Regions from separate parts of the Micromonospora sp. LZ37 genome, predicted to be linked through region 3. Evidence: riboswitches for the same ligand, from Rfam matches in the RefSeq annotation. Region 3 holds a riboswitch; each other region holds the start of a gene.

Region 1 (6,887 bases), on a different contig from region 3:
CACCCGGGTGCGCTGCAGGTAGCCGCCGGCCTCGAGGTCGGCGACGATCGCCTGGGCGGCCCGCTCGGTCACCCCGACCTCGTCGGCGACGTCCCGCAGCCGGGCGGTGGGGTTGCGCGCGATGGCGAGCAGCACGTGCGCGTGGTTGGTGAGGAAGGTCCAGTGCCGGGTGCTCCCGTTCCCGCCTGCTGTCGTCGCCATGCCCGCCATCGTATGGCCCGCCGTGCGGATTTTCGGCCCTGCCCTGGTCAGGGGGTGGCCGGCCCGGCCCGACGCGGCCGGCCAAAGCATGAAATCTGTATCACGTGATTCTTGACGTATCTTCGGGTGCGTGTGACGGTGGGCGGCGAGGCCGCCTCCGTCGCCGGCCGGTTGACCGACCCGACCACGGACCGAGGTGAGGGAATGGCCCCGACCACTCCGACCCAGGCGCTCGCCGAGCTGCACGCCGGCAACCGGCGGTTCGTCACCGGCACGCCGCGCCACCCCAACCAGGACGCCGGCCACCGGGCCGCCGTCGCCGACGGGCAGAACCCCTTCGCGGTGATCGTCGGCTGCTCCGACTCCCGCCTCGCCGCCGAGATCATCTTCGACCGGGGACTGGGCGACCTCTTCGTGGTCCGCACCGCCGGGCACACCGTCGGCCCCGAGGTGCTCGGCAGCGTCGAGTACGGCGTCACCGTGCTCGGCACCCCGCTGGTGGTGGTGCTTGGCCACGACTCCTGTGGAGCCGTGCAGGCCGCCCGGGACGCCGCCCGGACCGGCACGCCGCCGACCGGGCACCTCCGGGCCGTGGTGGACGCGGTCGGGCCGAGCCTGCGCCGGGCGGCCGAGGAGGGCGTGGACGACGTCGACGGCATCGTCGACATCCACATCGCCCACACCGTGGAGGCCATGCTCGGCTCCTCCGCCGCCCTCGCCGCCGAGGTGGCCGCCGGGCGGTGCGCGGTGGTCGGGATGTCGTACCGGCTCGCCGCCGGTGAGGTCCGGACGGTGGCGGCGGTCCCCGCCGCCGCTGCCGCCGTCGTCCCGCCGCCGGCCCAGGGCGGGCGCCCGGCCGTGGTCGCCGGCTGATCCGGCCCGAACGACGAGGGCCGCCCCGCACGCGGCGGGACGGCCCTCGGACTGCGCGGTGTCGCTAGAGCATCGACATGTGCACGTGGTCGGTGTGGTCCGACGGGCCGCTGTACGACTTCCACCCGGTCGCCGGGAACCAGATCTGCCGGTTCCAGATGACGTAGTAGATGCCGAGCCGGTCCGCGTTGCGGATCAGGAACGCGGCGAGGTCGTTGCCGTACCGGCGGGTGTCGTTGTTGTACCAGGGGGAGAAGCCGCTGTTCTGCAACGACCAGTCGCAGGCCTTGCCCTTCGGGTGCTCCCACGGCCCGCCCGGCCGGTAGCAGCCGACGAAGCGCTTGAAACCGGCCCGCCGGACCTCCTTGTACGCGTGCAGCGTGCGGGGGGTGATCAGGCCGGAGGTGGTGGGGTCGTCCTCGGTACGTCCCTCGGGGCGCCAGCCGCCGTCCGCCGTCCGGCCCGGCGCGATCCGGGCCACCGGGGATTCGGCCGACACCAGGCCGCCGGTGAAGCCCTTGCCGCCGACGAGCGCGAGGGCCTTCTCCGCCTCCCGGCTCTCCCGGGCCATGTCGTTGGTGAGCTTCTGCTGCTGGCGCACCTCGCCGTCGAGCGCCAGCTTGGCCCGTTCGGCGCGGGTCTTGGCGGAGGTGACCTCGCTCAGCTTCTGCGCGTTGACCATGTTCAGCTCGTCCAGCGCGGAGGCCCGCTTGAGGAACGTGTCCGGCGCCTTGCTGTCCAGCAGGATCGCCGCCGCGCCGATCCGCCCGGTGCGGTAGGACTGCGCGGCGATCTGGCTGACCTGGGGCCGCAGCGCCTCCAGATCCTCCTCGGCGCGGCGGATCTCCAGCGCGAGTTCCCGCTGGAGCTTCTTGGACTTCTCCAGCTGCGACTTCGCCTTGCTGTACTCGCGGTTGCGCAGCTCGATGACGTCGGTGAGCAGTTCGGGCTCTTCGTCCTCCTCGTGCCCGGAGGGGGTGGGCGTCGAGGGGGCGGCGATCGCCGGGGCCGGCCCGGTGAGGATGGCCAGAGCGGTGAGCACGGCCACCGCCGGTGTCAACCAGCGGCGCAGGGGTGCCGTCACAGTGTTCCCTTCCGTCGACCGCCGACCGGGTTAGCTGACGGGTTCGGGACGGAAGTGGTCCCTACCGCTCGCGCGGATTCACCCCATGTACCTGGTTCCCCGGCTCGCCGTGCGGCGATTGGGCGGCGGCACCGCAGGCGCCGCTGCGCGCCTTCGGCGGTGACCGGCAGCGAGGTTACCCGAGAGGAGTACCGGGGATCTACGTCCAGAACCCGACTAAAAGCGTTATTTCGCAATAACGGTGCGTGACCAGTGACGCGGTCGACAACCGCCGCACCGGCGGCGGTCACGCTGAGGAGTGTCACCATGCGGTGTCCGTGTTCCTTTCCGGGTCGGGCCACCCCGCGGGGGTCGGGGTGGACGGTGGGCCGTGACGTGGGGCGCTGAGCGCCTCCAGTGCCGCGTCCCGGTCGGCCGGCGGCCGGGGGGTGGGCGTCGGGCGGTCGGCCGGCGGCGCGTCGCCGGCCGGGCCGCGACCGGCGGTGGTGACCAGCGCGGCCAGCCCGGTGGTCAGGGGTACGGCGGCCACCAGGCCGAGGGTCGCCACCGCGCTCCGGACGATCTCCTGGGCCAGGAACTCGCTGGTGAGGATCTCGCCGATCGCCCGGCTGTCGGCGGTCAGCAGGAGCAGCAGCGGCAGCGAGGCGCCCGCGTACGCCAGCACGATGGTGTTGACCGTGGACGCGATGTGCGCCCGCCCGACCCGGGTGGCGGCCCGGTAGAGCTGCAACCGGGACAGGCTCGGATTGGCGTGGGCGAGTTCGGTGACGGTGGCCGCCTGGGTGACGGTGACGTCGTCCAGCACGCCGAGCGAGCCGATGATGATCCCGGCGAGCAGCAGGCCGTGCAGGTCGACGTCGCGTTGGTACAGCGACAGCGTGGTGGCCTCCTCGCTGCCGAAGCCGGTCAGGTGGGTGGCGGCGGTGGCCAGGCTGCCGAGGAGACCGGTCAGCACCAGACTGCCGAGGGTGCCGAGCACCGCCACCGACGTCTGCGCGGTGATCCCGTGGGTCAGGTACAGCACCACGAACATGATCAGGGCGGCGCCGGTGATCGCGATCAGCAGCGGTGAGCCGCCCGCCGAGATGCCGGGCACCACGAAGGTGAGCAGGATGGCGAAGCTCGCGCCCAGCCCGGCCAGCGCCGCCAGGCCACGCCAGCGTCCGAAGGCCACGATCGCCGCCGCGAAGAGGGCGACCAGCCAGACGAGCGGCTTGCCGCGCTGGTGCTCGGCGATGTTGTAGCTGCTGGACGTGGGGTCCGCCGGGTCGGTGAGCTTGACCAGCACGATCTCGTCGTCCACCGCCACCGTCGGGGCGCCCGGGCCGGACGGCACCGGCGTCTGGACCTCCCGGCCGGTGTCCGGGCCCTGCTCCACCCGGACGGTCACCGTGCCGCACGGGCCGTCGGCCGCCCCGGGTGTGCCCTCCGGCAGTTCCGGCGTCGGTGGGCAGGGCTCGGTCAGCACCCGGGTCACCGTGCCGTGGTAACGCGGCACGTCACCCCCGCTGTTCGCCTCCCGGCCGTCCCGGGGCCAGAGCACCAGCGCGGCGAGCACGGTCACGACGAAGAGCGGGACCACCGTCGCGACGAGGAGCCGTCGCACTCCTGGTGGAGTGGACGGAGCGGGACGGGTGTGGTCGGCGCCCATTGCGGTTCTCCCAACGATCCAGAGTGGGGTACGGGTCAGCCGGCCGGCGGGTTCACCGGCGGGACACGCCGACCGGAAGACTGCCCCCGGGGTCACCCCGGGCGAGCGCCACCGTCACGCACGGCGAGCAGACGCCTCGGCGGCGTCGCGGCGCCGCGAGGGACGACCACGGTCCCGCCCACCGCGTCCGGCCCCGGCGCGGTACGCGGGGCGGTGTCGGCTCGGTGCGGACGGTCATCGCCGGAGAATGGTAGCGAGAGACCAGGTCCGCCCGCCCGGCTCGCCGCCCGCGCCCGGCTCCGACAGCGCAGGGCGAGCCGGTGGTCACGAAGTGTGGCGGCATCCGTGGCGTACGGGGCCGGCGCGGACCGGCCGGGTTAGCGTGGTGGCGTGCGGACGGCGAGCGCGGTTCCGACCGGGTGGTGGCCCCGACTCCTGCTGCTCGCCGGCACCCTGCTCGGCCTGGCCACCATGCACACGATCGGTCACGGCGCGCACGTCGGCCCCGGTCATCCGATCGGATCCGGCGTCGCCGGTACGCGGCCCGGCCCCCTCCACCACGACGAGCCCGCCCGGGCCGCCGCGGCTCGTCCGGATGGACACGGCGCCGCCGCCCCGGAGCCGGCCGCCGTGACCCGCAACCACGCCGTCGTGCCGGCCGCCGCGACCCGTAACCACGCCGTCGTGCCGGCCGCCGTGACCCGGGACCACGCCGCGCTGCCCGTCACGCCGACGGACGGGGGACCGACGCTCTGGAGCGTCTGCCTGGCGGTGCTCGGCGCGTTCGGGACGGCCGTGCTGCTGGCGCTGCGCCGGCGGCGGGTCACCCGGTCCGCGACCGCATCCGGTCGACCGGTCCGGCCGTCGTCCGGGTCACGGGGGCCGCCCCGGCGCCCGGTCGGGCTCCGCCTCGCCACGGTGTCGGTGCTGCGCAGATAGGACGGCCCGGCGCGGTTTCCGCCGCGCCTGCCGGTCCGCTGCTCGTCCACCGCACACCGAAAGGTCTGATCGTGTCCACTCGTACCCTCGCGCGCCGTGCCGCCCTGGCCGGTGCCACCCTCACCGCCGCTCTCGCCCTGGCCGCCTGCGGCGGCGGCCACTCGGCCGGCTCCGGCCACGACATGCCGGGCACGGGCGCCCCGGCCGGCGCCAGCGCGGGCGCCCCGGCCTCCGCCAGCCCGGGCGCGTCCGCCTCCTTCGGCGACGCGGACGTGATGTTCGCCCAGATGATGATCCCGCACCACCAGCAGGCGGTGCGGATGTCCGAGCTGGCGGAGAGCCGGGCCGGCGACGCCGAGGTCAGGAAGCTGGCGGCGCAGATCAAGGCCGCCCAGGCGCCGGAGATCGCCACCATGACCGGCTGGCTCGCCGCCTGGGGTCGGCCCGTCCCGTCGGGCGGCCCGTCCGGTGGGCATCTGCCGGGGATGGACCACGGCATGCCGGGCATGATGTCGGAGGCCGACATGGCGAAGCTCGCGGCAGCCTCTGGCAAGGAGTTCGACCGGCAGTTCCTGACCATGATGATCGCCCATCACGAGGGCGCGATCACCATGGCGAAGCAGGAGATCGCCGGCGGCGCCAACGCCGACGCCAAGGCCATGGGGCAGCAGATCGTCACCGCTCAGCAGAGCGAGATCGACACCATGAGGAAGATCCTCGGGCGGCTCTGAGCGGCCCGGGGCCCGCACCACGTCGGTCGGGGGTGTCGGGTCTGCCCGGCACCCCCGCTCGGCTCAGCGGCGCGGAGGCCGGCCCGGCCGCCGGTGCGGACGGGTCAGCCGCGCTTCATCAGGCGGCCGACGGCGGCCATCATCTCGTCGGCCATCTCGTCGGCGCGACCCTCGGCCGCACCCTCGTGCATGCAGTGCCGGGCGTGGCCGTCGAGCAGGCCGAGGGCGACCTTGTCCAGGGCGGCCTGGATCGCCGAGATCTGGGTGAGCACGTCGATGCAGTACCGGTCGTCGTCGACCATCTTCTCCACGCCACGGACCTGGCCCTCGACACGGCGCAGCCGCGCGAGCAGCTGGTCCTTGCTGGCGGTGTAGCCCCGGATCGGGGTGCTCGGTGTGGTCATGACGGCAAGGATAGCGTACCCCTGGGGGGTATGCTACGGTCCCAGGGCGACCTACCCCAGGGGGGTATAGGATGGACGGGAGAGGAGAACTGCCATGGTCACCACCACGTACCAGGTGCAGGGCATGACCTGCGGGCACTGCGTCAACTCGGTGAGCACCGAGGTGAGCGCGATCGAGGGCGTCCGCGACGTCCAGGTGGACCTGGCCACCGGTCGGGTCACCGTCACCAGCGAAGGCCCGTTGGACACCGGATCCGTGCGCGCCGCGGTCGACGAGGCCGGCTACGACCTCGTCGAGGCGTGACGGGTCACCCACCCGGAAACCGAGGTAGCACCATGAACACGGCGACGAAGCTGAGCGGTTTCGCCCTCGGCCTCGCGGCGGTGTTCGGCGCGTCGTACGGGGTCGGCCACCTGGCCGACCCCGTCACCCCCGCCGCCGAGACCCGCCACGACTCCACCGGTACCGACCACGGCGCCACCGACGACGGGCACGGCAGCGCCGCCGACGCGGCCACCCACCTGCCCGGCGGGCTGCTCGTCTCCGACCGCGGCTACACGATGGAACCGGTGGACGCGCCCGCCGGGCAGTTCGCCTTCCGGATCAGCGGCCCCGACGGCGCGCCGGTGACCCGCTACGACGTGGCACACGACAAGCGGATGCACCTGATTGTCGCCCGGCGCGACCTCTCCGGCTTCCGCCACGTCCACCCCGAGCTGGACGCCGACGGCACCTGGCGGGTCGAGTCGCCGCTGGGCGGGCCCGGCCTCTGGCGCGCCTTCGCCGACTTCACCCCCACCGGCGGGCAGCCGCTCACCCTCGGCGTGGACGTGGCCGTCCCCGGCCGGCTCGACCCCCGGCCGCTGCCGGCGCCGGCCACCAGCACCACGGTCGACGGCTACACGGTCACCCTCACCGGCACGCCCGAACCGGGACGCACCAGCCGGCTGACCCTGACCGTCGGCCGGGACGGGAAGCCGGTCACCGACCTCCAGCCCTACCT
Region 2 (6,887 bases), on a different contig from region 3:
TCGCCGGCGTCGCCGAGGCCGGGGCCGCCGCCCCGGACCGACTTCGCGGCGTCCCGGACGCTGTCGCCGGCCGAGCCGACCGCCGACACGAGGTGCTGCCATGCCTGGTCCGCGATCCGCTCCGGCTTGCTGCGGCGCTCCAGCAGGTTGCTGCCGAACATCGTGGTTACCTCCTCGGGGTGCCGAAGCCTGCGGCCACTTCGGACTTCGACGTCTCTGCGGCGCGCGTCATGGTCCGCTCACACTCGCCAGTGCCCAGCCGGGCCGCGCCGCAAACTCACGCCGTGCCCTCAGCGGACCACGACCACCGCGGTCGCGCGGGCGAAATCGTCGTCGTCATCGTCGTCGTCCCCGCCCCCGCCGCCGAAGCCGCAGGCCAGCACGAGGGCGAGCAGCGCGCCGACACCGGCCAGGCCGAGCAGTTTCCTGATCATCGAACGTCCCTTCGTCGTGGTGACGCTTCTGCCGCCGAGGCTAGGTGGCCGGGGCAACCCCGGCCGCGGCCCGCGCCGGGCGGCAGGGGACTCGCCCGCACCGAACCGGATCGGGAATCGGGTGGACGGCGCCCGGTACCCTGGGACGGTTGGAGCGGCCCGGACCGGTCGCTCACCGGAGCGGACGGAACCAGGAACGATGCCGAACAGGGTGGCCCGGTCGGTCCGGATCCGCGAATTGCTCATCCCGAGGGGTGGCGACCGAGGCCGTTGGGGGAATACTCTCGGTCGCGGCCCGCGTACTGATGAGGCGCCCGTGGACGGGCGAGTGGAGGTGCTCGCGTGAGCCTGTCGATCGTGAAGTCGGTCATGCCGGGTGGTGTCATCGAGATCGCCCCGCGGGGTGAGATTGACGTCGACACCGCGTACGAGGTGCGGGAGGCGATCGCCGAGGTGCTCGCCAAGGGGCTGCCGTCCCGGATCGAGCTCAACATGCGGCTCGTCACCTTCATCGACTCGGTCGGCATCAGCGCCATGGTGGCCGGGTTCCAGACCGCCGAGGTCAGCGGCGTCAAGCTGGTGGTCACCGAGCCGAGCCGCTTCGTGCACCGCCAGCTCTGGGTCACCGGGCTGCTCGGCCTCTTCGGTGCCCCCGAGCCCTATTTCGCCGGCCACGCGGCCCCGGAGGTCCTTCCCGGCGCCTGACCCGCGCCGCCTCACCTGCCGTGGGTCGACCTCGCCCCACCACCGCGACGTACGCCGTGCGGGTGGTGTCCCGGCCCCGCGGCGGGTCCCCGTTGCCAGTCCCTCCCCGTACTGGGACGATCGGGCGACCGACGAGGGTGTGGAGGCGCGGTGGTCCGGCGGGAAACGTTCAGCTACACGGTCCAGGCACGCTGCTCGCGCGCGGACGCGGTGGCGCTGCTGAGCGACCCCGCCCGCCAGGGGGAGTTGCATCCGTTGATCGTCCGGGTGCGCCAACTGCCGGCCCGCCCCGGCGCCCGGGCCAGCTACGCCATCACCGACCGGTTGGAGCTGGGCCCGCTGCGTTTCCCGGTCACCTACCAGGCGGACGTCCTGGTCGTCACCGACGACGAGATCGTCACGGTCGCCCGCCAGCAGCCCGGCACGACGGTCCGCAACCACACCCGGCTGCGGGAGGAGTCCGGCCTGCTCCGGATCGACGTGGAGATCACCCTCGCCGCCCCGGCCCCCCTCTTCGGCTACGCCTTCCGCCAGGCCCGCGCCGCCCACCTCGCCCTGGCCACCCGCCTGGGCCCCGCCCTGACCCCCGAGACCCCCTGACCTGGCCCCACCGCCCCGGGTGGATCATGCAGGTGTGGTGGGCGTCCCGCCCCGCTCCGGGGCTTTCGCACCGCACCACGGCTGCATGATCCACACCGGGGGCCGGGATCAGTACATGGAGAGGTGTACGTGGTTGGTGTGGTCGCTGGAGGGGTCGCCGTTCGCGCCGCTGTAGGACTTCCAGCCGCTGCTGGGTAGCCAGATCTGGCGGTACCAGATCACGTACAGGACACCGAGGCGGTCGGCGTTGCGGATGAAGTACGCCGCCAGGTTGTTGCCGTACGTCCGGTCGCCGCCGGTGGCGTCCCCGCCGAAGCCGTTCTTCTGGGCGGCGAAGTCGCACGCCCGGCCCTTCGGGTGCTCACCGGAGCCGCTGGGGCGGTAGCAGGAGACGTACCGGGTGTAGCCGGCGGCCTGGGCCTGCTTGAGCGCGTTGTGCGTGCGCGGGGTGATGCAGCCGTTGGCGGGGGTGGGGTCGTTGACGCTGCACGACTCGGACGGCCAGGAGCCGTCCGGGTTGCGCGGCGCCGCCTTGGCGTTCGAGGTGGAGGTGCCCCGGGCGGAGCCACCGCCGCTGGTGGCGGCGGGCTTGTCGGCGGCGGCCACGGCGAGGGCCCGTTCGGCCTGCTGCTTGCGCTTGGCCATCACCGTGATCTGCTTGCGCTGCTCGACGATCTCCTTGTCCAGCTCGGCGCGGGTGCGGTTGGCCTCGTCGCGGGTGCGCAGCAGGTCGCGAAGTTCCCGGTCCTCGTTGGTGGCGACCGTCTCCAGCGCCGCGGCGCGGTCCAGGAAGCCCTCCGGGCTGGAGCTGTTGAGCAGCGCGGACATCGGCCCGAGTCGGCCCGTGCGGTACGCCACGCCGGCGATCTCGCCGACCTTGCCGCTGCGCACGCCCAACTCCGCCTCGACGGTCTTGAGCTGGCTGTTGAGCTCCTGCTGGCGCTTGGTCGAGCGCTCCAGCGCCGCCTTGGCGTCGAGCCAGCCCTTGCTGGCCGTCTCGAGTTGGGCGCGGAGCGCGGGGGTGCCGCCCTCGTCGTCGCCGGGGGCGGCGAGCCGGGTGGTCGGTGCGGCGGTGGCCGGCGAGGCGATCGGCGCGGACGACACGCCGAGCGCGAGCGTCGCGACGACCGCGGCCACGAGCCGCGCGGTGGTCTTTCGTACGTGCATGCACATCCCTTCCGTCAGCCGCCGACCGGGTTAGCTGACGGGTTCGGGACGGAAGATCCCTACCGCTGACGCGGATACACCCCAGGAACGTGGTTCCCCGGCTCGCCCCTGCGGGCGATTAGGCGACGGCCACCGCCGGCACCGTTTGGGCGCCGCCGGGCGGAGGCCGGGGCCGAGCCTACCGGTACGGGTGTGACACCCGCCCGCTTCGTGACTCACGGTACTGCTGAGATTGCTGTTAAAGGTGGCGTAATCCGGCATTCAACGCCCAATTTTTCCGGCGCGGGCGCACTACCAGTGCGACGGGCCGCACGCGCCGGGCGCGGCGCCGGGCTCGATCTGCAGGGTGGCGTGGTCGATCCGGAAGTCCTCGTGCAGGGCGCTGCGGGCGGCGGCGAGCACCGTGCCCACCTCGGCGCCGGGGGTCATGGTGAGGTGCGCGGAGGCGACGTCCATGCCGGAGGTCAGGGTCCAGACGTGCAGGTCGTGCACCTCGGCCACGCCGGGGACGGCGGCCAGCCGGTCGTGCACGGCGGTCACCTGGAGGTGTTCCGGGGCGGCCTGCACGAGGATGCGCACCGCCGCCCGCCCGAGCCGCCAGGTGCGGGGGAGGATGAACAGGCCGATCGCCACCGCCACCGCCGGGTCCACCCACCACCAGCCGGTGCCGCCGATCAGCAGCGCGGCCCCGATCACGCCGAGCGAGCCGAGCAGGTCCCCGATCACCTCCAGGTACGCCCCGCGCAGGTTGATGCTCTCCCGGGCCCCCGCGCGCAGCAGGGCGAACGCGGCCACGTTGGCCAGCAGGCCGAGCACCGCGACGGCCAGCATCGGGCCGGTGAGCACCTCGTGCGGGTCGCCGAACCGGCGGACCGCCTCGACCAGCACGTAGATCGCGACGCCGCTGAGCAGCACCGCGTTGGCCAGCGCGGCGAGCACCTCCAGCCGGTAGAGCCCGAAGGTGCGTTGCGGGTCGCGGTCGGCCCGCCGGGTCGCGGTGATCGCGGCCAGGGCCATGCCGATGCCGAGCACGTCGGTGAACATGTGCCCGGCGTCGGAGAGCAGGGCCAGCGAGCCGGTGCCGAACGCGGCGACCGCCTCGACCACCATGAGGGCGGCGAGCAGCGCGAAGGCCGCCCAGAGTCGGCCCCGGTGGCGGTGCGCGGCGTTCGCGACCGACCCGTGGTGGTGGTCATGACCTGCGCCCACGCCCACACCTTCCGTCGCCGCCAGGGCCTCGGACCAATCTATGCTCACATCGCAATGTGTGCAAGTAAGCCCTGAACCGCCGCCGGTCAGCCGGCGACGTCGATCGTGGTGAGCCGCTGGGTGGCCCGGGAGAGCGCCACGTAGAGCGTCCGTACCCCCGACCCCGGATCGGCCCGGATCTCGCCCGGACGGACCAGCACGACGCCGTCGTACTCCATGCCCTTGGCCTGGAGGCTGGTCACCACCTGGAGCCGGGAGCCGCGGTCGCCCAGCCAGCCGGCCACCTCGTCCCGGCGTGGCACGGGCGTGATCACCCCGACCGTGCCCTCCACCTCCGCGAGCAGCGCGTCCACCGCCTCGACGGTCGCCGCCGGCAGCCCGGCCGCCGGAACCGTCCGCCGCACCGGGTCCACGCCGGTCGAGCGGACCGCGGTCGGCAGCTCCAGATCCGGGTGCAGCCGGCGGATCTCCGCCGCCGCCACCGCGAAGATCTCCGCCGAGTTGCGGTAGTTGGTGGTGAGGCTGAACCGGTGCCGCCGACGCCGCCCCAGCGCCTGGTCCCGGGCCCGGTTCAACTCCTCCGGGTCACCCGTCCACGCCGTCTGCGCCGGGTCGCCGACCACCGTCCACGACGCCAGCCGCCCCCGCCGGCCGATCATGCGCCACTGCATCGGCGAGACGTCCTGCGCCTCGTCGACCACCACGTGCGCGAAGTCCCGGTAGTCCTCCGGGCGCTCCCGCGCCGCGGCCCGGGCCGCGCGTTGCCGGTCGGCGAAGGTGCTCAGCTCGCGTACCCCGCCGGCCAGCTGGAACGGGTCCCGCTTCTGCCTCGCCGGCTTCATCGGCTTGCCCAGCAGCGCGTCCAGCTCGTCCAGCAGGGCGATGTCGGCCACCGTCAGCCCCTCGGTGCCCAGCGTCCGGTACGCCCCGTCCAGCAGCGCGATCTCCGCCCGGGAGAGGATCCCGCCGGCGTACCGGCGCAGCCGCTCCGGCCGGGCCAGCCAGTCCAGCACGTGTCGCGGGTGCAGCCGCGGCCACCACGCCTTGAGGAACTCCCGGAACTCCGGCCGGTCGACGATCTCGTCCTCGAAGGCGCGCTGCTCGGGCAGCCGGCCGATGTTCAGCCGCCGGGCCTGGGTCCAGAGCGCTCCGAACACCCCGTCGAAGGCGACCCGGCGCACCTCGTTGCGGCGGCCGCCCCGGGACAGCGTCCGGTCCCGGATGCCGTCCAGCTCCCGCCGCTCCAACCGCAGCAGCTGCCCCCGGTAGAGCAGGCGCAGCTCGTCCGGGCCGTCCGGCACGGCGTCGCGGACCGCCCGCTCCAGCACCCGGCGCATCCGCAGCGAGCCCTTCACCGCCGCCACCTCCGGCGGGTCGGTCCGGGTCGCCGACATGGCCGGGAAGAGCGAACCCAGGGAGTGCAGGGTGGCGGTCTCCTCGCCGAGCGACGGCAGCACCGACGCGATGTACTCCACGAAGACCGAGGACGGGCCGACCACCAGGATGCCGCCGCCGGCGTACCGGCTGCGGTCGGAGTAGAGCAGGTACGCCGCCCGGTGCAGGGCGACCGCGGTCTTGCCGGTGCCCGGGCCGCCCGAGACGATCGTGACCCCCGAGCCGGGGGAGCGGATCGCCTCGTCCTGCTCCCGCTGGATGGTCGCCACGATGTCCCGCATGCCCCGGCCGGTGGCCCGGGACAGGGTGGCCAGCAGCCCGCCGTCGCCCACCACCGCCATTTCCGGCGGCGCCGCCCCCGGGTCCAGCAGGTCGTCCTCGATCCGGGTCACCTTCTCCGCCGAGGAGCTGATCGTGCGCCGGCGGACCACGCCCAGCGGCTCGGCCGGGGTGGCCTGGTAGAACGCGGCGGCCGCCGGGGCACGCCAGTCGACCACCAGGGTCTCGGCGTCCTCGCCGCGCACCCCGAGCCGCCCGACGTGCAGCACCTGCCGGTCGCGCAGGTCGAGCCGGCCGAAGACCAGCCCCTCGTGCTCGGCGTCCAGGACGTGCCGGCGCCGGGCGGCGTGGAAGACCATGGCGTCCCGTTCGACCAGCGCGCCGAAGTTGCCGACCCGGGCCTGGCGGTAGCCGTCCCGCTCCGCGCGGGCGGCCGAGCGACGCAGTTCGGCGAGGCGGGCGTACACCCGGTCGAGATGCCGCTGCTCGGCGGCGATCTCCTGCTCCAGGGTGGTCTGGTCGGTCACCGTACGGGCTCCTGTGGGACGGGGTCGCCCGGACGCGGGCGCGCGCCGGGCGGAATGAGGGTACGGGCAGGGCCCCACCCCATGTCGGGGCCATGCCGCGTCCCGCGACGTCGGACACCTCGCCCGGCGCCGCTCAGCCGGCCGGTGTGGCCTCCGGGACGTCGGCGAGCACCCGGCGCAGCACCCCGGCGAGCGCGCCGGTCACCTCGTCCGGCCGTTCCATCATCAGCATGTGCCCGGCGCCGGGGCAGACGGTCAGCTCGGTCTCCGGCAGGGCGGCCGCGATCGACTCCGCGCACGGCGGCGGGGTGAGCCGGTCCCGGTCGCCGACCAGCGCCGCCGCCGGCAGGTGGGCCAGCGCGGCCAGCGTCGCCAGCCGGTGCTGGTCGCCGATCGAGGCGCGGAACCCGCCGATCGAACGCAGCGAGGCCCGGGCCACCGCCGAGGTGACCAGCCGGATGTCGCTCGGCTCGCAGCGGTCGCCGAAGAGCATCCAGCGGATGCTCGGCCGGAGCGCGCGCAGCAGCGCCCGCGGCGGGCGCCAGGAGCCGCACCGGGCCAGCACCCCGGC
Region 3 (6,887 bases):
GCCCTGGTCAACCTGACGCAGGCGCTGGCCGACGAGTGGGCCGAGTTCGGGGTACGGGTCAACTGCATCAACCCGGAGCGCACCGCCACCCCGATGCGGACGAAGGCCTTCGGCGAGGAGCCGGAGCACACCCTGCTCGCCGCCGAGACGGTCGCCCAGTCCTCGCTCGACGTGCTCATCTCCGACCTCACCGGTCAGGTGATCGACGTGCGGCGGGCGCCGGGCGAGCCGGTCCCGGTGCCGGCGCAGCCGACGGCGGCCGGGCAGGGCCGGCTCGGTACCGGCGTCGACGCGGGCTGATCCGGGGCGGGGACAGCGACTCATGCGTGGTGACCTGGTCAGGAAGCTGATCGCGCGGTGCTTGACCACCGGGCTGGCCGTCCTGGCGTTCCTCGTGGTGGCGCTGACCGGCGCCACCGGCTGGGGGTTGGCGCTGGCGGTCGCCGCGCTGGTCGCGGCCGCCGTCGAGCGCCGGGTCCGGCCCGGCGCCGACATCATCGCCGAGTCGGTGCTGCTCGCGGCCGGGATCCTGGTGGGGTACGCCCGCCGGCTCGACGCCGGCTTCGACCCCGCGCTGACCCTCACCGCCCTGGTGCTGCTCGGCCTGGTGCTGCTGGTCGGCCCGCTGCGCGACGCCGGCAACCTGGAGCTGCGGGCGGCGAACCTGCCGGTCCGTTCCTGGACCCCGCTGGTCGCCGCCCAGCTCGGCAACGCGCTGCTGGTGCTGCTCGGACTGGTCGCGGTGGCCGCCGCGCTCACCCTGCCCGCCCTCGTCGCGCTGGCCGCCGCCCTGGTGGTGGCCGGCGCGTGCGGGGCGGTCGGGCTGGACCTGGCCCGCCGGCGGTTCCGTCCGCCGACCGGTGGCGGGGCGGTGGCCCGGGCGCTGCGCGCGCACCAGCCGGAGTTCCTGCTCTACTTCTCCGCCCCGCCCGGGTCGGAGTACCAGGTCACCATGTGGCTGCCGTACCTGGAGCGGATCGGCCGGCCGTTCCTGGTGCTGCTGCGGGAGCCGGAGTTCCTGCCCGCCGTCGCGGCCGCCACGAGCGCCCCGGTGGTCTACTGCCCGACGCTCAAGGCCATGGACGAGGCGCTGGTGCCGAGCCTGCGGGTGGCGTTCTACGTCAACCACGGCGCGAAGAACAGCCACTGCATCCGCTTCAACCAGCTCACCCACGTGCAGCTGCACCACGGCGACAGCGACAAGGCGCCCAGCGCCAACCCGGTCTCGGCGATCTTCGACCGGATCTTCGTGGCCGGTCCCGCCGCGATCGAGCGGTACGCCCGGGCCGGTGTGGAGATCCCGGCGGAGAAGTTCGTGGTGGTCGGCCGCCCCCAGGTCGAGTCGATCGAGGTGCGTACCGCACCGACCCGGGGCCTGCCGAACCCGACGGTGCTGTACACCCCGACCTGGACCGGGCACCACGCCGACGCCAACTACTGCTCGTTGCCGGTGGCCGAGACGCTGCTGCGTCGGCTGCTGGAGCGGGGCGCCACGGTCATCCTGCGGGCGCACCCGTACACCTCGCAGAACCCGACCTCGGCTCGGCAGCTGGCGCGGCTGACCGACCTGCTGGCTGCGGAGAAGGCGCGGACCGGGCGGCCGCACCTGTGGGGCGCGGCGGCGAGCCGTGAGCTCAGCCTGACCGAGTGCGTCAACCGGTCCGACGCGCTGATCTCCGACGTCTCCGGGGTCATCTCCGACTACCTGTACTCGGGCAAGCCGTACGCGGTGACCGACATGGGCGTCGACGGCGACGACTTCGTGGCCCGGTTCCCCCTCGCCGGCTCCGGTTACGTGCTGCGGCGGGACATGGCCGACGTGGACGAGGTGCTGGACCGGCTGCTGGTCACCGATCCGCTGGCCTCGGCCCGGTGGGAGACCCGCCGCCGCTACCTGGGCGACTTCCCGGCCGACGCCTACGCCGACGGCTTCCTCGACGCCGCGCGGTGGGAGCTGGACCGGGGCTGGAACCCGCCCGCGCCGCGCGCCTCGGAGGCCGTCGCACCCGCGGACGCCCCCGCCTGACCGACACCGCTCCCCCGCCCCGCACCGGCCTCGGCAGGTGCGGGGCGGAGCTGTCTCCCGGGACCGGCGACGGGGCACGGGAACGGGCCGCGCGGCGGTCCGGCACGGCGAAACTTCTTTACAAGTTCTCACCATTGTAAATATTTATCTTCATCAGCATACTGGCTGCCGGACGCGCGATCGACCGGCGGCGGCACCGCCACCGGCGCCCGCGCGCCGGCGACGCGGCGCGCCCCGACGCCGCTCGCCTCCCTCCGTCCCCCGGGAGTGCGCCATGCATCCAACAGTCCGCCGGGCCGTCAGCTGGCTCGGCGCGGCGTCCCTCGCCGTCCTCGCCGTGCTCGCCGCACCGGTCGCGGCCCACGCGGCCACCCCCAACTGGCCGACGCTGGGCACCGGCACCAGCGGCGCCAACGTCGCCACCGCCCAGTTCCTGCTCCGCCACCACGGCCGGACCCTCACCGTCGACGGCTGGTACAGCTCCGGCACCGCGACGGCGGTCAGCTCCTTCCAGTCCGCCAACGGGCTGGCCGCCGACGGCGTGGTCGGACCGCTGACCTGGGCGAAGCTGGTGGTCACCCTGGACCCCGGCGCGAACAGCAACGCCGTGCGGGCCCTGCAGACCTCGCTCAACAAGTACGGCTACGGCCTCACCGTCGACGGCGTCTGGGGCGGCTCCACCACCACCGCGGTGACCAACTTCAAGACCGGCCGCGGGCTCACCGGCGGGAGCACGGTCGGCGCCACCACCTGGCAGTGGCTGGTCGGCGCCGGCGGGGGCGGGGGCGGCGGCAACTACGCCCCGGTCATCGACCGCTCGGTGCTGCCTCGCAGCGAGTACGACGACCCGCACCACGACTACCCCGCGATCGACCTGCCCACGGTCACCGGCGTCACCACGTACGCGATCACCGCCGGCACGGTCGGCCACGCCGGGGGCGGCTGCGGCACCGGCATCGGCATCACCGCCGACGACGGCGCGTACTACCTGTTCTGCCACCTGTCGTCGCGCTCGGTCGCCGCCGGAGCCCGGGTCTCCGCCGGCCAGGTGATCGGCTACACCGGCGCCACCGGCAACGTCACCGGCCCACACCTGCACATCGAGATCCGGGTCAACGGCGTCAACCGCTGCCCGCAGCGGCTGCTGCTGGCGATCTACGACGGCGCCACCGTGCCGGCCCCGGCGTCGCTGCCCACCACCGGCTGCGCCTACTGACCGTCCGGCCCATCCGCAGGCGGCGGACGGCCGGGCCGGAGCCCGACCGTCCGCCGCGCTCACAGGTACGGGTCGAGCAGCCCCAGCACCGCCGCCGGGTCCTCCACGTGCGCGTTGTGACCGAGGCCGGGCAGCGTCACCACCGGCGCCCCGTACGCGGCGAGCTGGGTCTCGCTGACCATCGGGTCGTGCTCGCCCCGGGCCAGCACCACGGGCACGTCGGTTGCCGCCAGCAGGGCCGCCAGGTCCGGGGCGCCGACGGCGAACGCGGCCGGGTCCATGGCGAGTCGCCAGCGGCCGTCCTCGACGCGCAGGCCGGCGTCGACGACCGGGTGGTCCGGGGCGAAGAGCCCGGTGAGGCCGGCGACCTTCAGGTAGCGCCGCGCCGCCTCGTCCCGGCCGGCGAACCAGGTCACCGGGCGCTGCGCCAGCTCGCCCGACTTCACCAGCTCGGCCGGCGACCAGACCGCCTTGATGCCGAGGCCGACCACGGCGTCGACCGGCAGCCCGGCGTCGCGGGCGGCGAGGGCCAGGGCGACCACGCCGCCGAGGGAGTGCCCGAGGATCACCAACCGGTCGCCGGGGCGGGAGCCGTCCGCGGCCGGCCCGAGCCCCTCGGCGACCCGGCCGGCGAGCCCGGCGAAGGAGTAGCCGGACAGCGGCGGGGAGAAGCCGTGCCCGGCCAGGTCCGGTGCCAGCCAGCGCCCCGGCCAACGGTGCTCGAGCAGCGGCGCCCAGGGCAGCCAGACGTCGCCGGTGGCGCCCATCCCGTGCAGCAGCAGGAGGTGCCGGGTACCCGTGTGGTCGGTCATGGGGCGCAGTCTCCCACCGTCGGCGCCGGCACCGCGAGACCCACGGACGGCGACGGGCGCCGGCCCCCCCCGAGGGGAGCCGGCGCCCGTTCGCGTACGAGGTGGATCAGGCGGAGTAGCCGCGGGTGGCGATCCAGTTCGCCAGCTCGATCGTGCTCATCCAGTACTGCGGCAGGCTCGGGTCCGCCGAGTCGGCGATCTGGACGGTCCGGCCGTCGTTCTTGTAGCCGACCACGGCGACGTAGTGCCCACCCGGGAAGGAGTGCCAGCCCCCGGCGGTGTCGGTGGCGCTGCCGGCCACGTTGACCACCACGCCGCGCTTGTCGGTGATCGCCTCGACCACGTCGGCCTGGAGCTGGTCGATCTGCTTCCGGCTCGGGGTGCTGTCGAACAGCCGGGTCCGGTACGGGTCGCCCTTGACCATCCGGTTGAGCACCCGGGTGGTGTCGCGGACCGAGTTGGTGCCCACCTCGGTGGTGCCGAGCGGGCCGGCCAGCTCGTCCTGGGTGCTCTCCACGCCGGCCGCGCTGAGCGCGTTGCGCACCGCCGCCGGACCGCAGTTGTAGTAGGTGGTCTGGGCCTGGTAGTCGTACGAGAGGACCTTGGTCGACGGCGGCTTCGGTGCCGCCCTGCGGGTCAGGTCCGGGTCCGGCTTGCCCCTGGTGCGCTCGCCGGAGTTGTGGTCGGTCATGGGGGCGGCGAGGCGGGCCTGGCCGCGGGTGGCGACCTCGTTGAGGCGCGGTGCCGACTCGGCCACGGCGGCCGAGGCCTGCTGCGGCGCCGGAACGTGCCGTTCGTTGCCGGCCAGGGCGACGGTCCCCGTGGCGAACACGAGGGCCGCGGCCGAACCGACGACGACCTGGTACGGCCGCTCGGTGACCAGTCGGCGCAGCTGCCGCTTCAGGTGGTACGGGAACAACCGGGAAGTGGGATCGTGCTGCACGAAGTGGAGCTCCTTCCGACACCGCCGACCGGGTTAGCTGACGGATTCGGGCGGGAAGAACGCCCTACCACGGGCCGTGGCCCGCGGATTCACCCCACAACACAAATTGGGTCCCCGGTTCGTGGTCACCCACGATTGAGCGGGTCGGCGCGGCGTCGCCTTATGCGATCGGAAACCGCACCGGACGGGGGCGACACTACTGGCCGGGCGCCGACCTCGCCAAGCGCTCTCACCTGCTCAAACATGACCGGGCCCACAAATTTCCCGTGCATTGCGGCACTGACGTCACTCAATGGGACGTGAGGCTTTGGCTGTTCCTTTCGGGCAACAACCGGACAGCTCGGCGACAATCGCCAGGCACCGTCGCGACGGCTGTCACCACCCGTGGCCGGATGACCGATTCCCCATTGAAGTGACGCAGCTCACCGGGATTTGGTAACGATTCCGTCGCGTTCCGGCCGGTCAACCCACCCGAGCCGGACGCCAGCGGGCCGCAGGCGCGGTCCGCGCCGCCACGGCCACCGCCCGGGGCGCGGGGACCCGGCCCGGCCGCAGCCGCTGCGCCGCCGCGTACGCCTCGGCCGCCAGCGACCGGGCCGCCTCGGCGGCCAGCTCGGCGTCCCGCCACGCCGTCCGCTCCCGCTCGGCGGCCGAGGTGTACGCGTCCCGCCGGCCGTCCCGTACCGCGCGGGCGAGCAGCACCTCCTGCTCCACCGGGTGCCGGCGGGGATCCCAGCCGTCCCGGTGGGCGAAGACGTCCCGCAGCCGCTCCACCGGCAACTCGCCCCGCCAGTGCGCCGCCACCGCGGCCTGGTGCAGCCAGCGCTCCCGGCCGGCGTACTCGGCGGGGGTACGGGGGGTGCGCGGGGTGGGCAGCGCCGCGGCGCCGGCGAAGCGGCGGGCCGCCGTCTCCGCCTCGTCGTAAGCCGCCCAGGCCCGGTCGACCTCTTCGTGGGCGGCCTCCCACGCCGCCCGCCGGCGCTGCGCGGTACGGGCCGCCCGGGCGGCGGCGACCGCCACCTCCTCGGCGTACCGGCGCAGGTCGGCCAGCTCGACGGCCGGGGACGGCTCGGCGGGCGTCGCCTCGTCGACGGGGCGGTCCCGCTCGGGGCGGGCCACCAGGACGGTGAGCACGGTGAGGGCGAGCACCAGCAGGGCGGACCAGATGGCGGCGGCGGTGGGGACCTCGGTCAGGAACTCGTGGAGCACGGTGTTCATGAGCGGCACCTCCCGGGAGCGGGATGCGGAAGAGGGATCCGGCACGGGCCGGACGGGCGCGCGCGGCACAGGCGGCGGCGGGCCTTCGTCAGGCGGGTGCGGCGGTGAGGTTCGACGAGACGGTGGTCGCGGGACGCCCCCGCGCGGCGGTCAGCCGGCCGGCGGCGCGCGGGGCCCGGTGACGGTCGGGGCGAGCCCCGTGAACGTCGCTGCCGCGGCGACGAGCGCGCCGGCGGGGCGGGCGGAGCCGTCCGCGACAGCCGGCCGGGCCGGCCGGCCGACCGGGTCGTGCGCGTCGGCGCCGTACCCGGCGGTGTCCCGGCCGGCCGCGGCGTACCCGGTGAGGTCGCCGGCGACGGTGTCGGCGCGGCCGGTCGGCGCGGCGCCGGCGGCGCGTCGGCCGGCGACCGCCGCCGAGGCGGCGGGAGCGGTGACGGCGGGAAAGAACTGCGACGGCGCGGCGGTCACCGCCAGCGGCGCGGTGCTCGGCAGCTCCACCGCGCCGCTCGGCGCGGAGCCGCCGAGCGAGAGGGCGACCGCCACGGCGACGCCGGTCAGCAGGCGGGAACTCCAGCGCGCCACCCACCACAGGGGACTGGTGAGCGCGACCGGGAGCACAGGGCCACGCTACCGCCGACGGCGGGCGGACCGCAGCGTGGCCGGGCGTGTCGC

What was found. Region 3 has a riboswitch for cyclic di-AMP ahead of AC5L3Z_RS24985 (C39 family peptidase). Riboswitches for the same ligand answer to the same signal wherever they lie in the genome.
Region 1: linked by a shared signal. The riboswitch ahead of AC5L3Z_RS21730 (coiled-coil domain-containing protein) and the one ahead of AC5L3Z_RS24985 (C39 family peptidase) in region 3 are both predicted to bind cyclic di-AMP.
Region 2: linked by a shared signal. The riboswitch ahead of AC5L3Z_RS23265 (coiled-coil domain-containing protein) and the one ahead of AC5L3Z_RS24985 (C39 family peptidase) in region 3 are both predicted to bind cyclic di-AMP.

The regions. Positions count from the first base shown of each region.
Region 1 covers NZ_JCADBL010000011.1:33,000-39,886, reverse strand. Annotated here, with positions in the region: gene AC5L3Z_RS21740 (helix-turn-helix transcriptional regulator) at 1-210, opposite strand, end outside; gene AC5L3Z_RS21735 (carbonic anhydrase) at 406-1,074, shown strand; gene AC5L3Z_RS21730 (coiled-coil domain-containing protein) at 1,139-2,158, opposite strand; cyclic di-AMP (ydaO/yuaA leader) riboswitch at 2,163-2,293, opposite strand; gene AC5L3Z_RS21725 (YibE/F family protein) at 2,460-3,809, opposite strand; gene AC5L3Z_RS21720 (hypothetical protein) at 4,200-4,748, shown strand; gene AC5L3Z_RS21715 (DUF305 domain-containing protein) at 4,820-5,479, shown strand; gene AC5L3Z_RS21710 (metal-sensitive transcriptional regulator) at 5,584-5,883, opposite strand; gene AC5L3Z_RS21705 (heavy-metal-associated domain-containing protein) at 5,978-6,187, shown strand; gene AC5L3Z_RS21700 (DUF8832 domain-containing protein) at 6,220-6,887, shown strand, end outside.
Region 2 covers NZ_JCADBL010000012.1:106,802-113,688, reverse strand. Annotated here, with positions in the region: gene AC5L3Z_RS23285 (hypothetical protein) at 1-161, opposite strand, end outside; gene AC5L3Z_RS23280 (hypothetical protein) at 291-434, opposite strand; gene AC5L3Z_RS23275 (STAS domain-containing protein) at 777-1,139, shown strand; gene AC5L3Z_RS23270 (SRPBCC family protein) at 1,290-1,739, shown strand; gene AC5L3Z_RS23265 (coiled-coil domain-containing protein) at 1,848-2,906, opposite strand; cyclic di-AMP (ydaO/yuaA leader) riboswitch at 2,911-3,041, opposite strand; gene AC5L3Z_RS23260 (cation diffusion facilitator family transporter) at 3,198-4,115, opposite strand; gene AC5L3Z_RS23255 (HelD family protein) at 4,202-6,316, opposite strand; gene AC5L3Z_RS23250 (alpha/beta fold hydrolase) at 6,450-6,887, opposite strand, start outside.
Region 3 covers NZ_JCADBL010000014.1:28,259-35,145, reverse strand. Annotated here, with positions in the region: gene AC5L3Z_RS25005 (D-ribitol-5-phosphate cytidylyltransferase) at 1-300, shown strand, start outside; gene AC5L3Z_RS25000 (CDP-glycerol glycerophosphotransferase family protein) at 323-2,026, shown strand; gene AC5L3Z_RS24995 (peptidoglycan-binding protein) at 2,301-3,242, shown strand; gene AC5L3Z_RS24990 (alpha/beta fold hydrolase) at 3,302-4,054, opposite strand; gene AC5L3Z_RS24985 (C39 family peptidase) at 4,161-4,997, opposite strand; cyclic di-AMP (ydaO/yuaA leader) riboswitch at 5,005-5,149, opposite strand; gene AC5L3Z_RS24980 (hypothetical protein) at 5,460-6,215, opposite strand; gene AC5L3Z_RS24975 (hypothetical protein) at 6,366-6,833, opposite strand.